Roseibium sp. Sym1: one gene and its partner. The protein of the gene in region 1 interacts with the protein of each later gene in a pairwise test. Links are inferred from orthologs where the notes say so. Each region holds a gene or a part of one and is shown in the gene's direction. Other genes may lie near its edges. The genes, in order: trkA and ptsN.

Evidence for each region.
Region 2: the proteins of trkA (region 1) and ptsN interact in binary tests that used the Escherichia coli proteins (3 or more experiments, as listed by UniProt). The link is inferred for Roseibium sp. Sym1 from one-to-one orthologs.

The regions. Positions count from the first base shown.
Region 1 is NZ_CP114786.1:5,005,519-5,015,639, forward strand. Bases 4,931-7,880 are described here. They hold trkA (Trk system potassium transporter TrkA), read left to right. Parts: upstream 4,931-5,692; coding sequence 5,693-7,069; downstream 7,070-7,880. Other genes in these bases: ntrX (nitrogen assimilation response regulator NtrX), read left to right, coding at 4,931-5,642; O6760_RS23355 (D-amino-acid transaminase), read left to right, coding at 7,171-7,880. Outside these bases: O6760_RS23330 (two-component system sensor histidine kinase NtrB), read left to right, coding at 1-247; ntrC (nitrogen regulation protein NR(I)), read left to right, coding at 250-1,689; O6760_RS23340 (sensor histidine kinase NtrY-like), read left to right, coding at 2,021-4,285; more of ntrX, read left to right, coding at 4,275-4,930; more of O6760_RS23355, read left to right, coding at 7,881-8,034; RNA chaperone Hfq, read left to right, coding at 8,222-8,479; GTPase HflX, read left to right, coding at 8,600-9,883; mazG (nucleoside triphosphate pyrophosphohydrolase), read right to left, coding at 9,884-10,121. UniProt on the Escherichia coli protein: Part of the constitutive potassium transport systems TrkG and TrkH. May regulate the transport activity of TrkG and TrkH systems. Binds to NAD(+) and NADH.
Region 2 is NZ_CP114786.1:654,409-664,496, reverse strand. Bases 4,168-7,084 are described here. They hold ptsN (PTS IIA-like nitrogen regulatory protein PtsN), read left to right. Parts: upstream 4,168-5,350; coding sequence 5,351-5,818; downstream 5,819-7,084. Other genes in these bases: mdoH (glucans biosynthesis glucosyltransferase MdoH), read right to left, coding at 5,894-7,084; hpf (ribosome hibernation-promoting factor, HPF/YfiA family), read left to right, coding at 4,703-5,290; rpoN (RNA polymerase factor sigma-54), read left to right, coding at 4,168-4,414. In the rest of the region: O6760_RS03055 (ribonuclease D), read left to right, coding at 1-592; LPS export ABC transporter periplasmic protein LptC, read left to right, coding at 647-1,297; O6760_RS03045 (LptA/OstA family protein), read left to right, coding at 1,301-1,876; lptB (LPS export ABC transporter ATP-binding protein), read left to right, coding at 1,959-2,771; more of rpoN, read left to right, coding at 2,861-4,167; more of mdoH, read right to left, coding at 7,085-7,669; O6760_RS03015 (zinc-dependent alcohol dehydrogenase), read left to right, coding at 7,816-8,838; O6760_RS03010 (6-pyruvoyl trahydropterin synthase family protein), read left to right, coding at 8,876-9,274; O6760_RS03005 (glycosyltransferase family 4 protein), read left to right, coding at 9,282-10,088. UniProt on the Escherichia coli protein: Seems to have a role in regulating nitrogen assimilation.

The DNA.
Region 1 (10,121 bases):
CTGCGTGCAGGACAACGGTCCGGGGGTGCCGGACGACCTGCTGCCGCATCTCTTCGAGCCTTTCATCACCACCAAGACCAACGGTTCCGGCCTGGGGCTCGCTCTTGTTGCCAAGATCATCGGCGACCATGGCGGCGTCATTGAATGCGACAGCCAGCGCCACAAAACCGTTTTCCGGATCCTGATGCCCGCATTTACGGGCGAGGGCGAGGTCCAGCCTGGCCCGACCAGCAAAGGAACTGATTGACCATGCCAAGCGGCACGATTCTAGTTGCAGATGACGATGCGGCCATCCGCACCGTCCTCAATCAGGCCCTGTCCCGGGCCGGTTATACGGTCCGCCTGACATCGAACGCCTCCACCTTGTGGCGATGGGTGTCGTCAGGCGACGGCGACCTGGTGATTACCGATGTGGTCATGCCGGACGAGAATATTTTCGACGTGCTGCCACGCATGAAGAAGATGCGTCCGGAACTGCCGGTGCTGGTCATGAGTGCCCAGAACACTTTCATGACGGCCATCAAAGCCTCGGAAAAAGGCGCTTACGAGTATCTCCCAAAGCCCTTTGACCTCAAGGAACTGACCAGCATCGTTCAGCGGGCTCTGGAGGAGCCAAAGAAGAAAACCGCCGTTGACCTGGATGACGCCGGCGAGGGCATGCCGCTGGTGGGGCGTTCGCCCGCCATGCAGGAGATCTACCGGGTGCTGGCCCGGCTGATGCAGACAGATCTGACGGTGATGATCAACGGGGAATCGGGGACCGGCAAGGAGCTTGTCGCACGTGCGCTGCATGACTACGGCAAGCGTCGCAACGGTCCCTTCGTTGCCATCAACATGGCGGCCATCCCGCGTGACTTGATCGAGGCGGAACTGTTCGGGCACGAAAAAGGCGCCTTTACCGGCGCGCAGAACCGCAGCTCCGGACGCTTCGAACAGGCGGATGGCGGTACCCTGTTCCTGGACGAGATCGGGGACATGCCGATGGAGGCGCAGACGCGCCTGCTACGGGTCTTGCAGCAGGGTGAATACACCACCGTTGGCGGGCGTACGCCGATCAAGACGGATGTCAGGATCATTGCCGCAACCAACAAGGACCTGCGCCACCTGATCAATCAGGGGCTGTTCCGGGAAGATCTCTATTTCCGGCTCAACGTCGTGCCGATCCGGTTGCCGCCGCTGCGCGAGCGCGTCGAGGACATTCCCGATCTTGTCCGTCACTTCTTTTCGCTCGTGGAAAAGGAAGGCCTGCCGGCCAAACAGATCGATCAGGGGGCCTTGAACCTCCTGCGCCGTTACCGCTGGCCGGGCAATGTGCGCGAACTGGAAAACCTCGTTCGCAGGCTGGCCGCTCTTTATCCGCAGGACGTCATCAGTGAAAGCCTCCTTGAACAGGAACTGAGCCAGCCGACCGTTTCCTCGATGGAGGAGGAGACCCCGGAGAACGTCAATCTGGGAAGTTCGGTGGAACGTTACCTGTCGGGTTACTTCGATACTTTCGGGGAGGCCTTGCCGCCGCCCGGGCTCTATCACCGGATCCTTCGGGAGGTCGAATATCCCCTGATCAGTGCCGCGCTGGCGGCAACGCGCGGTAACCAGATCAAGGCGGCCGAACTCCTGGGCGTGAACCGGAACACCTTGCGCAAGAAGATCCGGGACCTGGACGTGCAGGTGATGCGTCTGAGCCGCTAGAGCATGCCGCGTTCATTCGGGCTCATTTGATCGGGACAATTTTGGTCACCAGCGAGAGGCGGTTTGTGCGCGGAGGTGTGCCACCGCCCGGCTGACCGACCCGCTCGCGGAAACGCGGCCGGTCCGGAGTGGCGTATGGACGAATTTTATTTGTTCCGGACCTGAAAGCCTTTCGTATTTTCAACAGGTTAATCAACCCGCTTTCGTCGTCCACCGCATTTTTTCAAGATGCCTTTTGCTCTGTCGCAATTTCGCAACATTGTGTGATAAGTTTGCCGCAAACTGGGAGTGCGCGTGCCCGGGTGCGTGCGTTCAAGGCGTTTGAGGCCGAATGATACTGGAATCTGAACAGCAGACCGTTGCGCAATCCAGCGCCGCCGGCAGGATCTGGCGACGCGTGGGGCTTGCCATCATGGTGGTGGCGCTCGTTTCCATCGGCGTCACCTTCGCCATTCTGATGGGGTTGACGTCGATCGACCCGACCCGTGATGTCATCATGACGGCGATGATGATCAATGGTGCGTTTGCCGCCATCCTGCTCGGCGTCATTGCCTTCGAGATCCTGAAACTCTGGCAGGCGCGCCAAAGGGGGCGTGCCGCCGCGCGCCTGCATGTGCGTGTCGTTGCCCTGTTCAGTCTGGTTGCGGCCGTGCCGGCCGTTCTCATGGCGATCCTTGCGGCGGTGACGCTCGACCGTGGCCTTGATCGCTGGTTCGAGGACCGCACCCGGCAAATCATAGACAACGCCCTGACGGTGGCGCAGGCCTACCTGCAGGAGCATGCCAGGGTGCTGCGCGGCGACCTGATCGCCATGACCAATGATGTCGACAGGGCAAAGGCGGTCTATGATTTCGAGCCGACACGATTTGACCAGTTCTTTGCGGCACAGGTGTCGTTGAGAGGCATTCTCGCCGCGTTTATCCTCAACGAGAACGGGGAGGTCGTGACGCGGGTCGTCCTCGACCCGAACGCGGAAGTTCCACTGCCACCCGCAGACAGTTTCTTCAAGGCAAAGTCAGGCGACCCCATCCTGATCGCTCCGGGCAGTTCCAATATCGTCGGCGGCGTGATGAAACTGTCCGCCTATGACGATTTCTACCTTTATGCCGTGCGCGCCATCGATCCGCGTGTGTTGGATTACCTTCGCCTCGCGGAAACCGGTGCGTCGCAATACCAGCAGATGGAAAACAGCCGCTTCGGCGTCCAGGTCGCCTTTGCACTGGTTTATCTGGGCGTCGCCCTGGTGCTGCTGTTGTCGGCAATCTGGATCGGTTTCGGGTTTGCCAACAAGCTGGTATCGCCGATCAGGGCGCTGATTTCGGCGGCGGACGATGTCTCCAAGGGAAATCTTGCCGTCAAGGTGCGGACCGAAAAGTCCGGCGGTGACCTGGCAAATCTCGGTGAAACCTTCAACAAGATGACCGGACAGCTACTTGGACAGAGAGACGCGCTTCTGGCCGCCAACGAGCAGATCGATCGCCGCAGGCGGTTCAACGAGGCTGTGCTGTCCGGTGTTTCGACGGGTGTGATCAGCGTGGATGACGAAGCCTCGATCATGCTGATCAACAGGTCCGCGCTTGAGCTTTTGCAACTGGACGAAGTGCAGATTCTGAACAAGCCGCTGGTTGAGGTCGTGCCCGAATTGACGGACTGTATCGCCCAGGTTCAGGCGAACGGCATTGAACGCCTGCCGGAAACCCAGGTCGAGATCACCCTGGACGGGCGGCTGCGAACGATCAACGTTCGCATCACCAGGGAACAGTCGACGCGGCGTGAACACGGGTTTGTCGTGACGCTTGATGACATCACGGACCTGGTCTCGGCACAGAGAAACTCGGCCTGGGCCGACGTCGCCCGGCGCATCGCCCACGAGATCAAGAATCCGCTGACGCCCATCCAGCTGTCGGCAGAGCGTATCCGGCGCCGGTACGGCAAGAAGATCGAGGACGACCGCGAAGTTTTCGATCAGTGCATCGACACGATTGTGCGCCAGGTCGGCGACATCGGTCAGATGGTGGACGAGTTTTCCTCCTTTGCCCGGATGCGCAAGCCGAACAAGGTGCCCGGCGACATGCGCGAAGCTGTCCGCGATGCCGCCTTCATGCAGTCGGTGGCCAATCCCGAGATCAGCGTGACCGCCGAAGTGCCCTCCGAAGCGGTGCCGGCTGTGTTCGACGCGCGTCTGGTCGGTCAGGCGCTGACGAATGTGATCAAGAACGCCACGGAGGCGGTGGCGGCGCGACCAGGTGACGAATTGCCCAAGGGCAAGGTGACGGCACGATTGTACACGGAAGAAACCAGCGGCGGAGACCGGGTTGTCGTCGATGTTATTGACAACGGGGTCGGGCTGCCTGAAGAAAACCGCGCACGGCTGCTGGAACCCTACATGACCACGCGGGAGAAGGGGACCGGCCTTGGCCTGGCCATTGTCCGCAAGATCCTGGAAGACCATGGGGGCGGTATCGAATTGCTCGACGCCCCCAAATCGAGCCCTGACGATACCGGAACCCTGGTTCGCTTGACCTTGGCTGCTCATGCCGAGGCAGAACCGGAAACAGAACCGCACAACCAGACAGTGACTGCCCATGGCGCATGATATTCTAGTCGTTGACGACGAAACAGACATTCGCGAGATGATCGCCGGCATCCTGGACGATGACGGCTACGGAACGCGCACCGCGCATGATTCCGACAGCGCCATCGCCGCCGTCAAGGAGCGCAAGCCTTCGCTGGTCATCCTGGACATCTGGCTGATGGGCAGCCGGTTGGACGGACTTGCGCTGCTCGACTTGTTCAAGGAGACGGATCCGGACTTGCCGGTGGTGATCATATCCGGCCACGGCAACATCGAGACGGCCGTTTCCGCGATCAAGCGCGGCGCCTACGACTATATCGAGAAACCGTTCAAGGCGGACCGGCTGATCCATATCGTCGAGCGCGCGCTGGAAGCCTCGAGCCTGAAGCGCGAGATCCGTGACCTGAAGCAGCGCAGTGGTGAAAGCAACGAGATCATCGGCAATTCGTCCGCCGCGCATAACCTGCGCCAGACCATTCAGAAAATTGCGGGCACCAACAGCCGTATCCTGATCGTCGGACCGTCCGGTGCCGGCAAGGAACAGGCCGCGCGCATGATCCATGACAGCTCACCGCGGGCAAAAAGCCCGTTCGTCGTGTTGAATGCCGCCACCATCACGCCCGCGCGCATGGAAGAAGAGCTGTTCGGCATCGAGGATGAAAACGGCAACCTGAGAAAGGTCGGCGCTCTGGAGGAAGCCCATGGCGGCACGCTCTATCTCGACGAGGTCGCCGACATGCCGGCCGAGACCCAGGGCAAGATCCTGCGAGTGCTGGTCGAGCAGAGCTTTTCGCGCGTGGGCGGCACCCAGAAGGTGCAAGTCGATATCCGGATCCTGTCCTCGACCTCCAAGAACCTGGAAGAGCATATTGCCTCGGGTCTTTTCCGGCAGGATCTGTATCACCGGTTGAGCGTGGTGCCGCTGCGTGTGCCCGGCCTTGCCGAGCGCCGCGAGGACATTCCGGTTCTGGTGCATCATTTCATGGACTACATCTCCGCGGCGTCGGGTATTCCGCTCAGGCCTATCGGAGATGACGCCATGGCGGTTCTGCAGACCCACGACTGGCCCGGCAACGTGCGCCAGTTGCGCAACAATGTGGAGCGATTGATGATCCTGAGCCGGGGCGAACCCGACAGCACGATCACGGCGGACTTGCTGCCGGCGGAAATCGGCGAGACGCTTCCCAACCTGCCGACGTCCGGGACCGGAGAGCATCTGATGTCGGTTCCCTTGCGCGAGGCGCGGGAGATTTTCGAGCGTGAATATCTTCAGGCGCAGATCAAGAGATTTGACGGCAACATCTCGCGCACGGCGGAATTTGTCGGTATGGAACGTTCCGCGCTTCACCGGAAGCTGAAAACCCTGGGCATGACCTGAGGTCTGGTGGACACCTGTAGGAAACGGCAGAGCGGGAAAGGGTTGTTCCCATGAAAATCGTGATTTGCGGCGCGGGGCAGGTCGGATACGGCATCGCGGAGCGTCTGGCTGCTGAACAGAACGATGTCTCGGTGATCGATTCCTCGCCGCAGCTGATCAACGCGATCGGTGACCAGCTCGACGTGCGCGGCTTTGTCGGCCACGGTGCGCATCCGGACATCCTGGCGCAGGCCGGTGCCGAGGAAGCGGACATGATCGTGGCGGTGACGCTCTACGACGAGGTCAACATGGTGGCCTGCCAGGTTGCCCATTCGCTGTTCAACGTCCCGACAAAGGTCGCCCGCATCCGTGCACAGTCGTATCTGCAGGGGCGCTGGCGCAACCTGTTTTCCCGCGACAACATGCCGATCGACGTGATCATCTCGCCGGAGATCGAGGTCGGCGAGATGGTTCTGCGGCGCCTTGCTCTGCCCGGCGCCGTCGAAACCGTCCGCTTTGCCGACGACCAGGTGGTCGTGGTCGGCATCATCTGCGAGGAAGACTGTCCGGTGGTCGACACGCCCTTGCGCCAGCTGACGGAACTCTTTCCCGATCTGGGTGCGGTCGTTGTCGGTCTCTACCGCAACAATCGCCTGTTCGTGCCCAAGAGCAGCGATTCCATCCTGACCGGTGACCTTGCTTATGTGGTTGCGCGCCGGGATCAGGTGCGGCGCACGTTGAGCATCTTCGGTCACGAGGAACCCGAGGCCGCCAAGGTCGTGATCGCCGGCGGCGGCAATATCGGTCTCTATGTCGCCAAGGCCCTCGAGCAACGTCAGTCGGGCACGAAGATCAAGCTGATCGAAGCCTCGCGCGAACGGGCCATGGCCGTTGCCGACGACCTCAAACGCTCGGTTATCCTGCACGGCAGTGCTCTCGACCAGACCATTTTGAGCGAAGCCGATGCCGGTGACGCCGACACGATGGTGGCGCTGACCAACGAGGATGAGGTCAATATCCTGTCCTCCGTCATGGCCAAGAAGCTCGGCTGCAAGCGCTCGCTGTCGCTTCTGAACAATCCGAGTTATCCCGCCTTCGCGAACGCGCTCGGCATCGACGCCTTCATAAATCCGCGCGCGGTGACGATCTCGCGGATCCTGCAGCATGTGCGGCGCGGGCGGATCAGGGGCGTGCATTCCCTGCAAAACGGTGCGGCGGAGATCGTCGAGGCCGAAGCGCTGGACACATCCCCCCTGGTCGGCAAGCCGTTGCGGGTGATTGATCTTCCGTCCGGAATTCGCGTTGGCGCGGTTTTTCGGGGCGGCAAGGTCCTCACCCCCGACGGTGATCTGCAGATCCAGGCTCAGGACAGGATCGTGATCTTTGCGGTTGCGAACCGGGTCCGCCAGGTTGAGCAGATGTTCCGCGTCAGCCTTGACTTCTTTTAAGGCACGGCGCCGGTTTTCAGGCCTTGCATTTACCTGACCATAAGGTCAAAATTTCAAGTCAAACCAATCGGTTCGCCCAGAACCCGCCATTTGGAGGCCCCATGAGCCGGATTGCCTATGTCAACGGTCAGTATGTACGTCACGCGGATGCCGCGGTGCATGTGGAAGACCGGGGCTATCAGTTTGCCGACGGTGTTTACGAGGTTTGCGAAGTCTGGCAAGGCAACATTGTCGATGCCCCGCGGCATCTGGACCGGCTTGGCCGGTCCTTGAGCGAATTGCGCATCGACTGGCCGATGACGCGCAGCGCCGTGGATTTCGTCCTGCATCAGGTTGTCCGTCGAAACCGCGTCCGCAACGGGCTTGTTTATATCCAGGTGACACGCGGTGTTTCCAAGCGCGATCACTTTTTCCCGCCGGAGGAGGTTGCTCCGTCGATCGTCGTCACGGCGCGGTCCACCAATCCAGCCGCGGCAGCTGCCCAGGCCGCCCAGGGCATTGCAGTCGTCAGTTACCCGGAGAACCGCTGGCCGCGGGTTGATATCAAGACCGTCGCACTGCTACCGAATGTGCTGGCCAAGCAGAACGCCAAGGAACATGGCGGCAAGGAAGCCTGGTATGTGGATGCCGACGGCTTCGTTACCGAGGGCGGATCGACCAATGCCTGGATCGTTACCAAGGACGGCGCCGTGGTGACACGGCCGGCCGATAGCGGTATCCTGCGCGGCATCACGCGCGCTGTGGTCCTGGACATTATCCAAAAGGAAGGGCTGACCTTTGAGGAAAGGCCGTTTAGCCTGGAAGAGGCCTTTGACGCGAAGGAAGCTTTTGTCACGGCGGCGACCAGCGTCGTTATGCCGGTGACACGTGTGGACGGCAAAATGATCGGAAACGGGCATCCCGGTTCCGTCGCTACCCGATTGCGCGAACTCTTCCATACTGCTACTGATTTGCAGGCGGTATGATTCGATTGGCCTTATTGGCTGCGAAAAACGAGACAATGACGGGCCGAGGCAGACGGTCCTGACTGGTGGGCAAGACAAAAGGCGGATGGTCCGCAAAGTCTAAGCTTTTGAAGTTCAATGGCTTTTGACGGCAGGCCGCTTAAACGCCGGATGCTCGGCCGCATCCGGGGCAAATAGGATAAAAAGACTGATGGCTGAGCGCGCACAAAATCTTCAAGACACTTTTCTTAATCACGTTCGCAAACAAAAAACTCCTCTGACGATTTTCCTCATCAATGGTGTGAAATTGCAGGGCGTGGTCACCTGGTTTGACAACTTCTGTGTCCTGCTACGCCGTGACGGGCACTCGCAGCTGGTGTACAAACACGCGATTTCCACGATAATGCCCAATGGTCCTGTTCAACTGTTCGACCAGGCAGAGGAAAACGCTGAAAAGGCAAGCTGATTGAAACCGAAGTCTCGCGCGGACGATTTCTCTAAATCAAACGGTTCCGAGGAGCCGGGTCAAAAATCGCTGAGATTGAAGAATACTGGGGTGGACCGTCTGCCCCAGCCTTTTCGTGCGATGATCATCGAACCGGTCCTGCTGACGCGGGATGCCGCCCAGTCGGACCTGCGCGGCAATCGCAGCCCGGAAGCCCGGCTGGAAGAAGCCATCGGACTGAGCGCCGCGATCAACCTGACCATCCTTCATTCGGGCGTCGTCAAGATCAACAATCCGAAGCCGGCAACGCTGTTCGGCGAGGGCAAGGTTGCGGAACTCGCTGGAATCGTGGCCAGCGAGGATCTCGATCTTGTGGTCATCGATCACCCGCTATCACCCGTGCAACAGCGCAATCTGGAACGGCGCCTGAAAACCAAGGTGATCGACCGGACCGGTCTCATCCTTGAAATCTTTGGTGATCGCGCGCGCACCAAGGAAGGCCGTCTGCAGGTCGATCTCGCGCATCTGACCTGGCAGAAGAGCCGACTGGTGCGGTCCTGGACCCACCTGGAACGCCAGCGCGGCGGCGCCGGTTTCATGGGCGGTCCGGGCGAAACGCAGATCGAGGCCGACCGCCGCCAGATCCAGGAACGCATCATCGCGCTGCAGAAGCAGCTCGAACAGGTGCGCCGGACCCGCGACCTGCACCGCAAGAAACGCAAGAAGATTCCTCAACCTGTCGTCGCCCTGGTCGGCTACACCAACGCCGGCAAGTCGACGCTGTTCAACCGGCTGACCGAATCCGATGTCTTCGCCAAGGACCTTTTGTTCGCGACGCTGGATCCCACCCTGCGCAAAGTGACGCTGCCTCATGGGCGCGAGGTGATCCTGTCCGACACGGTGGGCTTCATCTCTGATCTGCCGACCCATCTCGTTGCCGCCTTCCGGGCAACTTTGGAAGAGGTTCTGGAAGCGGACCTGATCCTGCATGTGCGCGACATTTCCCATCCGGACACGGATGCACAGGCCGAAGACGTCAAGAAGACACTCACCGATCTCGGCGTCGATGCCCTGACGGGAGCGCCTGTTGTCGAGGTCTGGAACAAGATCGACTGCCTCGATCCGGCCTACCGGGACAAGCTTCTCGAGGATGCCGGAGACGAGGGTCCGATTGCCCTTTCGGCATTGACGGGGGAGGGCATCGATCAGCTTTCGCAGCGGATCGATGCCTTCATGGCCCAGAATGACGACATTCTGACCGTGCGTATCCCGGTGGCGGAAGGCGCTTTGCTGGCCAGGCTCTACCAGATGGCGGAAGTGCTGGAACGAAACGATGCGGAGGATTTCGTGACCGCCGAGGTTCGGGTCACGGACAAGCAGCGCGGGCCGTTCCGGGAAACCTTCGCCGCCTTCATCGACGGCTGATCAGCGTTTCTTGGCCGCCTGCCAGGCCGCTTCCATCTCGTCCAGGGACATCTTTTCCAGTGTGGTGCCGTTTGCATCGGCATGGGCCTCGATGGCGGCAAAGCGCTTGCGGAATTTCCGGTTTGTCCTGCGCAGGGCCTCTTCCGGGTCGATGTCGAGATGGCGGGCCAGATTTGCGAGTGCGAACAGCGTGTCGCCGAGTTCGTCGGTCATGCGGTCCCTGTCCGGCGTGCCCCTG
Region 2 (10,088 bases), 4.4 Mb from region 1 along the record:
GCCCGATCTCTCAAATTACACGGCGGCGCAGGCGGTGGCGGTGGATTCCGAGACATTGGGCCTCAATCCGCACCGGGACCGCTTGTGCGTTGTGCAGCTGTCGCCGGGGGATGGTTCCGCGGACGTGATCCAGATCTCGAAAGGACAGACCGATGCCCCGAACCTCCGGACCTTGTTCACGGACCCGTCGAAACCCAAGATTTTTCACTTTGCCAGGTTTGATGTTGCCGTGCTCCGGCACTATCTGAACATCCAGGTCACGCCGGTCTGGTGCACCAAGATCGCTTCCAAGCTGGTGCGCACCTATACGGACCGGCACGGATTGAAGGATATCACAAGGGAGCTGCTCGGCGTCGAGCTGTCCAAGCAGCAGCAGAGTTCGGACTGGGCGGCGGAGGCCCTGAGTGATGCTCAGCTGGCGTATGCGGCCTCGGATGTGCTGCATTTGCATGCTTTGAAGGAAAAACTGGAATTCATGCTGGACCGGGAAGACCGCGGCCAAATTGCCCGGGCCTGTTTCGAGTTTCTTCCCGTTCGGGCCGAACTCGACCTCAAGGGCTGGGAAGAAACGGACATCTTCGCCCATTCGTAACCGGTTGCGGACCGGATATTTCGCTGCTCGAGCCACGCAGTTTCGGAGACCTTGTTGAGCGCTGTCACAGACCTTTCCGGAGGAGCTTCCCTCAAGCGGCCCCTCAGCCGGGCGCAAAGGACGGCGCGCCGCCACAGCATCGCCGTGCATGTTTTGCGCTGGCTGCTTCCCGGTGCCGGCCTTCTGATACTCGCGGGCATGATCGGGCTGGTGGTCCTGTTCAACATCCTGAGCGGGTTCGGCGCGACCAACATGATGCTGACCAGCGAGGGTCTGGTCATGGACCAGCCGGAACTGTCGGGCCATGACGGAGAGCGCTCCTACAAGGTGACGGCCACCCGGGCCATTCAGAGGCTCAGCGATCCGCGCATTATCGATCTGGAGACGATCCGGGCCAATATCGTGCTCAGCAAGGACCAGAGTGCCCAGATCATCGCGCTGAAGGGGACCTACAACAACGCTGTCGAAACCCTCAGGCTTTATGAAGGTATCCAGCTGGAGTGGAGTGAAGGCTACACTGTGGATCTGGCCGAGGTGCAAATCGATCTCAACAACGGCGCGCTGTCGACATCGGAGCCCGTCTCCATCCGGTCGGAACAGGGCCATGTTGTGTCCGGCAAACTCGATTATGATCAGGCCAAGGGAATCGTCCGTTTTTCAGATGGCATAAAGATGACGCTCAACCCGGCTTCGCAAGGACAATAGGCAATGACATTTTTCAAACGCTTGATGATCGCGTCCGCAGCGGTCCTGATTGCCGGGACCGCACAGGCGCAGACTTTTTCCGACGCTTTTGCAGGCTTCGGTGCGAATGATGGTGATCCGATCGACATCGAGGCCAGCGAGCTTCGCGTCGAGGACAACAACAACACCGCGACATTTGTCGGCGATGTGGTGGTGACCCAGGGCGAGACCAGCCTGAAGACCCAGCGCCTCAAGGTGTTCTATATCGGATCGGGGTCGGAGCAGGCACAGGAAAGCGCGGTTCAGCAGCGGATTTCGCGTCTGGAAGCGGCCGGCGGGGTCTTTATTACCTCCAAGGACCAGACCGCGCGTGGCGATGCGGCCAGTTTCGACATGACCCGTGAGGTCATGGTGATGACCGGCAAGGAGGTCGTCTTGAGCCAGGGACCCAACGTGGTGGTGGGCAAGAAGCTCACCGTGAACCTGAAAACCGGCCAGGCCAACCTGACAGCCGGGGGCGGCAACGTGTCTGGCCAGGGCAATGGCGGTGGCCGCGTGAAAGTGCGCATCCAGCCCAACAGCGTTCAGGAAGGCAATTAAGTTCGGTTGGTTTATTATTGATTGCGGAGCCGACTCGACAGCCGGGCCTGCAGACCTTATGTGAAGCCGCGGCAACCAATGCATGGACAGCGCATCAGTGAATAGAATTCCACCGGACGATAGTGGCCTGCAAGGGGGCATCCCAGGTTCCGCCCCGGAGGCGGAAGACCTGAGCCAGGCGCTGGTCGTTGATGGGATCGGCAAGACTTACGGCCGCCGTCAGGTGGTCAAATATGTCAGCCTGTCCGTGAAACCCGGAGAGGCGGTCGGCCTGCTCGGTCCGAACGGTGCCGGGAAAACCACCACGTTCTACATGATCACCGGGTTGATCCGTCCGGACCAGGGGCAGATTTCCCTCGAAGGCTTCAACATCACCCGGATGCCCATGTATCGCAGGGCGCGCCTGGGGATCGGCTATCTGCCACAGGAAGCGTCGATTTTCCGCGGCCTTACCGTGGAGGAAAACATCCGGGCCGTGCTGGAGGTGATCGAGCCGGACCGGCACAAGCGCCGCGAAGAACTCGATTCGCTGCTGGCGGAATTCGGGCTGACCCATTTGCGCAGGTCGCCGAGCATCGCGCTGTCCGGCGGTGAACGCCGCCGGGTGGAAATCGCGCGGGCCCTGGCCAGCCGTCCTTCCTTCATGCTGCTCGACGAACCCTTTGCCGGGATCGATCCGATCGCTGTCGGCGACATCCAGCAGCTGGTGCGTCACCTGACGCAGCGCGGTATCGGCGTGCTCATCACCGATCACAATGTGCGCGAAACCCTCGGCCTGATCGACCGGGCCTACATTATCGCCGCCGGCGAGGTGCTCACCGAGGGGCTGCCCCAGGAAATCGTCACCAATCCGGACGTGCGCCGGCTTTATCTGGGTGAACAGTTTACGCTCTGATGACAGTTTGTCCGCTAGGCTATACACTCGGTTTGCAATAAAGAAGCAAGAAGCAGACCAAGTCGGTACAGCGGGCAACCAAGAGTCAGATGGCCATTTCAACAAAGCTGGAGATGCGGCAGAGCCAGTCACTGGTGATGACGCCGCAGTTGATGCAGGCGATCAAGCTTCTGCAGATGTCCAACCTTGACCTGGTCTCCTATGTCGAAGCCGAACTGGAACGCAATCCGCTCCTGGAAAAGGGCGAGGCCGGCGAGGCCGCGCCGGAGAGCGGTAGCGGCGCGGAAGGTCAGGCCGACACCTATGCCGAGGCGTCCGAACCGCAGGGCGGCAGCACGGACGAGCCTGGCTCCGGCGACTGGATGCAGAACGATCTGGAGACCGGGTCGGAAGCCATCGCCTCGCGCATGGACACGGATCTCGGAAATGTATTCCCGGACGAGCCCGGCGTCCCCGCCTCGCCTGATCCCGCCATATTGAAGGCTGGCGACAGCTACAAGAATGTTTCCAGCGGAGGCGGCTCCGAGGACTATAACCTGGAAGCCTTTGTCGCGGACGAAGCGTCCCTGGTGACCTCGCTGGAAGAGCAGATGCACCTGGCGCTGAACGACGAAGCCGACAAGCTGATAGCCGGTCATCTCATCAACTCCCTGGACGAGAATGGCTATCTCTATCTCGACCTCGAAGAGACGGCCGAGCTGCTCGGTGTCGGTCTCGACCGTTTGGAACGTGTGCTCGCCGTGCTTCAGACCTTCGAGCCCGCGGGTGTCTTCGCCCGCAATCTTGCCGAATGCCTGAAGCTGCAGCTGATCGACAAGAACCGGTACGACCCGGCCATGGAAGCGTTGATCGACAACATCGAATTGCTGGCCAAGCGGGATCTCGCCGGTCTCAGGAAGGTCTGTGCCGTCGACGAGGAGGATCTTGTCGAGATGATCGCCGAGATCCGCGCGCTGGATCCAAAGCCGGGCAGTGTCTTCGGGTCTTCCCTGGTCCAGCCGGTTGTCCCGGATGTGTTCGTCCGGCCCGCCAATGACGGCACCTGGGCCCTGGAACTGAATTCGGACACGCTGCCCAAGGTGCTCGTGAACCAGACGTATTTTGCCAAGGTCATCAAGACGGCGCGCAATGAAACCGAGAAGGAATACCTGACCGACTCCCTGCAGACGGCCAACTGGCTGGCCAAGAGCCTGGATCAGCGGGCCAGGACGATCCTCAAGGTCTCGACCGAGATCGTCCGGCAGCAGGACGGCTTTCTGACCTACGGCATCGCGCATCTCAGGCCCCTCAACCTGAAGACCGTCGCCGAAGCCATCGGCATGCACGAATCAACGGTCAGCCGGGTGACGTCGAACAAGTTCATGGCGACACCGCGGGGCATCTACGAGCTGAAATATTTCTTTTCCTCCGCCATTTCGGCGACGGTCGGCGGGGATGCCCATTCCGCCGAGTCGGTGCGGCACAAGATCAGGCAGCTGATCGATGCCGAGGACCCGAAGGCCATTCTGTCCGACGACACGATTGTCAAAATTATGAAGGATGAGGGGATCGACATTGCCCGCAGGACGGTCGCCAAATATCGCGAAGCCATGAAAATCGGCTCTTCCGTTCAGAGACGCCGCGAGAAAAACAGCAAACTGTAGTTACCTGGCGACTGCTTCCCGGGGCGGGCAGGCGCAACAATCGTAACGTTTCCGAGATTTCCACGGAAACAATACCATGAAACTACATGCTTTCTTCTGAACATTGTTGCGAGAATTCATATTCAATTGACTCTTTGATCCGGCGCAATTATAGGACCGCCCTCGTGGCGTAAACAGGGGATGGCGCTTCGGCGCTGACTGGTCCATTCTGTAGGCTTGAAACGTATCGCGTTTCAGCACCGGCGAACGCCGGTGACCCGTCGGTCAATAGAAAAAGAAGAGGTCCCCATGGCTTTGCGGATTTCGGGTAAGAACGTGGATGTGGGCGATGCAATGCGCGAACACATCACAGACCGAATCGAAGACGCGCTGGAAAAATATTTTACAGGCGGCTTCACAGGCCACGTCACGCTCAGCAGGGAGGGCACCGGCTTCAAGTCGGAATGCAGCCTGCACCTGGACACCGGAATTGTACTTCAAGTGTCCGCGCAGGATCAGGACCCGCGCAACAGCTTCGATCAGGCTGCTGACAAGATCGAGAAACGGTTACGGCGCTACAAGCGCAAGCTGAAGGACCATCACGGTCACAACGGCCACGAACGGGAGGCCATGGAGGCGGCATCTTACGTGCTTGCCTCGCCCGAGGAAGACGAGGAAGTGCCTGCGGATTTCAACCCGCTGGTGATTGCCGAGACTTCCGCGAAAGTCAAAACGATGACCGTCGGCATGGCGGTCATGGAGCTGGATCTGACTGAAGCGCCTGTCGTGATGTTCAAAAATGCGGCAAATGGCGGTGTCAATGTTGTTTATCGCCGGGCTGATGGCAATATTGGCTGGATAGACCCAGCCCTGGTGGCCAGCGAGGCCGCCGAATAGTGATGCGGACGGGACCGGCTTCCTTCGGGAAGCCGGCTTCCGAAACGAGTAGGCGAACTAATGGATCTTAGTGATCTTCTGGGTAAAGATGCAGTGATTGCCGGCCTGAAGGCCAAGAGCAAGAAACAGGCAATCCAGGAACTTTCCGCCAAGGCGGCAGAGCTGACCGGCCTTTCCGAGCGGGAAATCTTCGACACGCTTCTTCAGCGTGAGCGACTGGGCTCCACGGGTGTGGGCCACGGCATCGCAATCCCCCATGGCAAGCTGACACGACTGGACCGTCTCGTCGGCCTGTTTGCGAAACTGGACAAGCCGGTGGACTTTGATGCGCTCGATGATGAGCCTGTGGACCTGGTCTTTCTGCTGCTCGCGCCCGAAGGGGCCGGCGCCGATCACCTGAAGGCGCTTGCCAGGATCGCGCGCCAGCTGCGCGATGCGTCGGTCACCCAGGAAGTGCGTGCCTCGTCGGACACCCAGGAAATCTACGACCTCCTGACTCAGCCGCTGGCATCGTCCAACGCGGCTTGATCGGGTTCAATTTCCTAAATGCAAAAAGACCGGCCAGGGGCCGGTCTTTTTGCTTTTGTGTGTTGCGCCCTGTCGCTACGCCTCGGCTGGCTTGGCGTCGCCCTGAACCAGGTCCGGTTCGCCCGAGACGGCCGCGGGGCCCTTGGCGAGAGCGGGCAGGTGCAGGTCCAGCAATTCTTCAGGCGGCGCGGTTTCCTCGGGAATGCGCCACAGGGTCGAGCGGATGGCGATGTTGCCGAGTGTGCGCGTGGAGGTGGCAACCGCGATCAGGCCCGCCAGCAGCGGTCCGATGGCGACCGGGACGACCGGCCACACAAGGGCGATGTCCTGACCGGACAGCCAGGCCAGCCCAGCGAGGCCGAACAGGGTCTGCGGCCACAGTTTTTGCAGGGCCAACGGCACCGGCAGGCGCTGCACGCCCCTGGCCTGTGCGCCCCAACCGATTGTCTTGCCGAAGATCAGTCCGCCCATGAACAGTGTGTGAGCAACGGCCATGATCGGTGCCAGCATGGCGGCGTAGAGGATCTCGGCGCCGACGCTCACGAGCACACGCAGGGGGCCGCCAAAGGCCTTCCTCAGATCCTTGCGCGCCAGCACATCCGCCACGGTTGCCAGTTTCGGCGCGAACACCATTGTCAGCACGGTGAAGAACACGGCGGCTCCCGTGTCCGCCCTGTAGGGCATGTAATCGGTGACCATGCCGAGCACTGCTGCCCCGGTCATGAAACCGATCCAGGCGGGAGAGCCGAGGAACATCAGGATGGCCAGCACCAGCTGCGCGCGGCTGACGGGCTTCAGGCCGGGCATGCCGACGAGGCGGCGGTACTGCAGGTTGCCCTGGCACCAGCGCAGGTCACGGCGGATGAACTCCAGGAGATGCGGCGGATTGGCCTCGTAGCTGCCGGTTTCCAGCGGCAGCACGCGGACCTCATAACCCGCCCGGCGCATCAGCACCGCTTCCACCTGGTCGTGGGACAGGATTGTTCCCGAAAGGGGGCCCTTGCCCGGCAGTTCCGGCAGGCGGCAATGGTCCTTGAAAGGCTGGATCCTCAGGATGGCATTGTGTCCCCAGTAGGGACCGCAGTCTCCCTGCCACCAGGCGCTGCCGATCGTGTAGGAGCGCATGCCCAGGCGCATGCCGAACTGGAAAACCCGTGCAAAGGCGCTGTCGGTCGGCAGGCCGACCACCAGGCTCTGCAGGATGCCGATTTTCGGGTTGATTTCCATGCGCCGCACCAGGCCGGTGATCGCATCGGCGGACATGTAGCTGTCTGCATCGAGCACAAGCGCGAAGTCATGCTGGTCGCCCCAGCGGTCGCAGAAGTCCTCGACATTACCGGCCTTGAAGCCCTTGTTGTTGCTGCGGCGACGGTAGATCACCTCCATCTTGCCCGCGAATCGCTCCTGGAGCCGCGCCGCCATCTGCTGTTCCTGGAGGGCAATGTCGTCCATGTCGGTATCGCTGAGGACGTAAAGCGTGAAATGTCCGGCCTGCCCGGCGCGCACAAGGCGCGTGACCATGGAGCTCAGATTGGTCTCGAGGCTTTCGGCATCCTCGTTGCGGACACAGGAGAGCAATGCCGTCGAGCTGGTCAGCGGCCGTGCCGCATCGCCGTGATCGATCGGGCAGACCGCCGTCACCGGGTTCCGGGAAAACCGCATCACGAAAAGGCCGATCACCGCGTTCCAGAAACCGATGATGGTCCAGGGCAGCGTCACCAGGAAGCAGGCGAGAATGAACAGGTCGAGAGGCGTGTAACCGCCGGGCGACAGGGTCAGGGCCATCAGGGCGGCAAGCCCGGCAAAGCTGGTGGCGAGGAGGGTGGCGAAGAAAATGCGCCTGGTGGTCATGGCAGCGGTTGATCCTTTGAATACAGGCATGTCAAACACTCGAAACATTTTTTTGACTTTCAATCGCGGCGATCATCGCAATAGTGCGCATGTCAAAATGTCCTAAAATTGACAGACCCAGGGTTGATGACCGGAGAGGATAGAGCATGACCGCAGAAGCACCGGTGACGCGCGGCACAGGCGATGCACGGGCGCTGTGGTACACCGGACCTGGGCAATGCGGGCTTGAACCCGCGGCCCGCAGTCAATTGCAGCCCGGTGACGTTCTGGTGCAGACGCTTTTCAGCGGTATCAGCCGGGGCACCGAAGGACTCGTGTTGCGTGGAGAGGTTCCGATGAGCGAATGGCAGCGCATGCGAGCGCCCTTTCAGGCCGGCGACTTCCCCTTTCCGGTGAAATACGGTTACGCCAATGTCGGAAGGGTTCTTGACGGGAACCCCGCACTTGCCGGCCGCGTTGTATTTTCGCTCTATCCGCATCAAACCGTCTTTGCTCTCCCGTCAGACGCCTGTGTGCCGGTTCCGGACGGCGTCCCTGCCGAACGTGCTGTTCTGGCGGCGAATATGGAAACGGCACTTAACGCTTTATGGGACGGAAAACCATCACCTGGGGATCACATCTGCGTGGTTGGCGGTGGTGCCGTCGGCCTCCTGACCGCATACGTTGCCGGGCGGCTGCCTGGATCAAAAGTGACGCTGGTCGATACCAATCCGGGCCGGGCCGCCGTCGCGGAGGCTCTGGGGATCGGCTTTGCGCTTCCGGAGGCGGCACCGGTCGACCAGGATCTGGTCTTTCATGCCAGCGCGACCTCGGCCGGTCTTGCAACAGCCTTGAAATGTGCGGGGGACGGCACGTCCATCGTCGAGATGAGCTGGTATGGCGAGGCAGATGTTCAGGTGCCGCTGGGGGCGGATTTCCATTGCCGCCGTTTGAAGCTGGTCTCCAGCCAGGTCGGCACCATTCCCGCGGACCGGCAGGCGCGTTGGACCTACCGGCGGCGCCTGCAAACGGCGCTGTCGCTGCTGGAGGATCCCGCGCTCGACAGGCTGATCAGCCACCGGATCGATTTTGAAGACCTGCCGGAGCGTCTTCCCGAAGTGTTGAACAAGACGTCAGATGTTCTGGCGGCATTGGTTGTGTATGACCGCGACGCCGGCCAAGCAGCCTGAGACCACCCAAGAAAACAGATATTTCAGGACGAGAGATATGTTTGCAGTAGAAGTACGCGACCACGTGATGATTGCCCATTCCTTCAAGGGCGAGCTCTTCGGCCCGGCCCAGGCGCTGCACGGGGCGACGTTTGTCATCGACGCGGCCTTCCTGGCCGAGAGCCTCGATGCCAATGGCGTGGTGATCGACATCGGCCGTGCGCATGAAGCCCTGAAGGAAGTGCTGGAGCCGCTCAACTACAAGAACCTCGACGAGGTGCCGGAGTTTGCCGGCATCAACACCACGACCGAATTCCTGACCAGGCATGTCCACGACCACCTGGCAGGTGCCGCGCGCGACAACCGGCTCGGCCGGCCGGGGACAGAGCTCGCCTCCATCCGGGTGACGATTTCGGAATCCCACGTGGCACGGGCCTGGTACGAAGCAGCGATCTGATCCGGTGATGCCCACCGTCTTTTTTGCCTATCCCGGCGACCTGGAAACACCGACCGGCGGCTACGGCTATGACAGGCGCATTGTCTCCGGCCTGCGCGAACTTGGCTGGCAGGTGCGGCTTGTTCCGTTGGGCGACGGATTTCCCTATCCGGCGGCCGAAACGCTTCGCGGAGCGGCCGACAAGCTGGCCGCGCTGCCGGACGCTACGCTTGTTGTCGTGGACGGTCTGGCGTTCGGCGTTCTGGACAAGGCCGCAGCCACCGAGGCCGGCCGTCTTCGCCTGGTCGCCCTGGTCCATCATCCGCTTTGCCTGGAAAACGGACTTGATGAAGAGGGAGCTCAAGCGCTTCTGAAAAGCGAACGGGCGGCCCTGCGCCATGTCCGGCGTGTGATCGTCACCAGTCCGGCCACGGCGGCGCAGGTCCACGACCTGTTCGCGGTCCCGGAAGAACGGATCACGACGATCCTGCCGGGCACCGACAAGCCGGAGCCCTATGCGCGCCCGTCAAGCGACCTGGCAAGCGATGTGGTCAGGCTGCTCTCGGTCGGCACGATCGTACCGCGCAAGGGCTATGATCTCCTGTTTGACGCCCTGGCCGGTCTTGCCGGGCCGAACAGCGCAAACTGGCATCTGGACATCGTCGGCGGGAAGGACGCGGACCCGGCCTGCTACACGGCCCTGAAAAAGCAGATCGGCGCGCTCGGTCTGGATGGGCGGATCACGTTCCATGGTGCGGTCGCTCAGCAGCGCCTGCCCGGTTTTTACCGCGCGGCCCATGTCTTCGTCCTGGCCAGCCGCTACGAGGGCTACGGC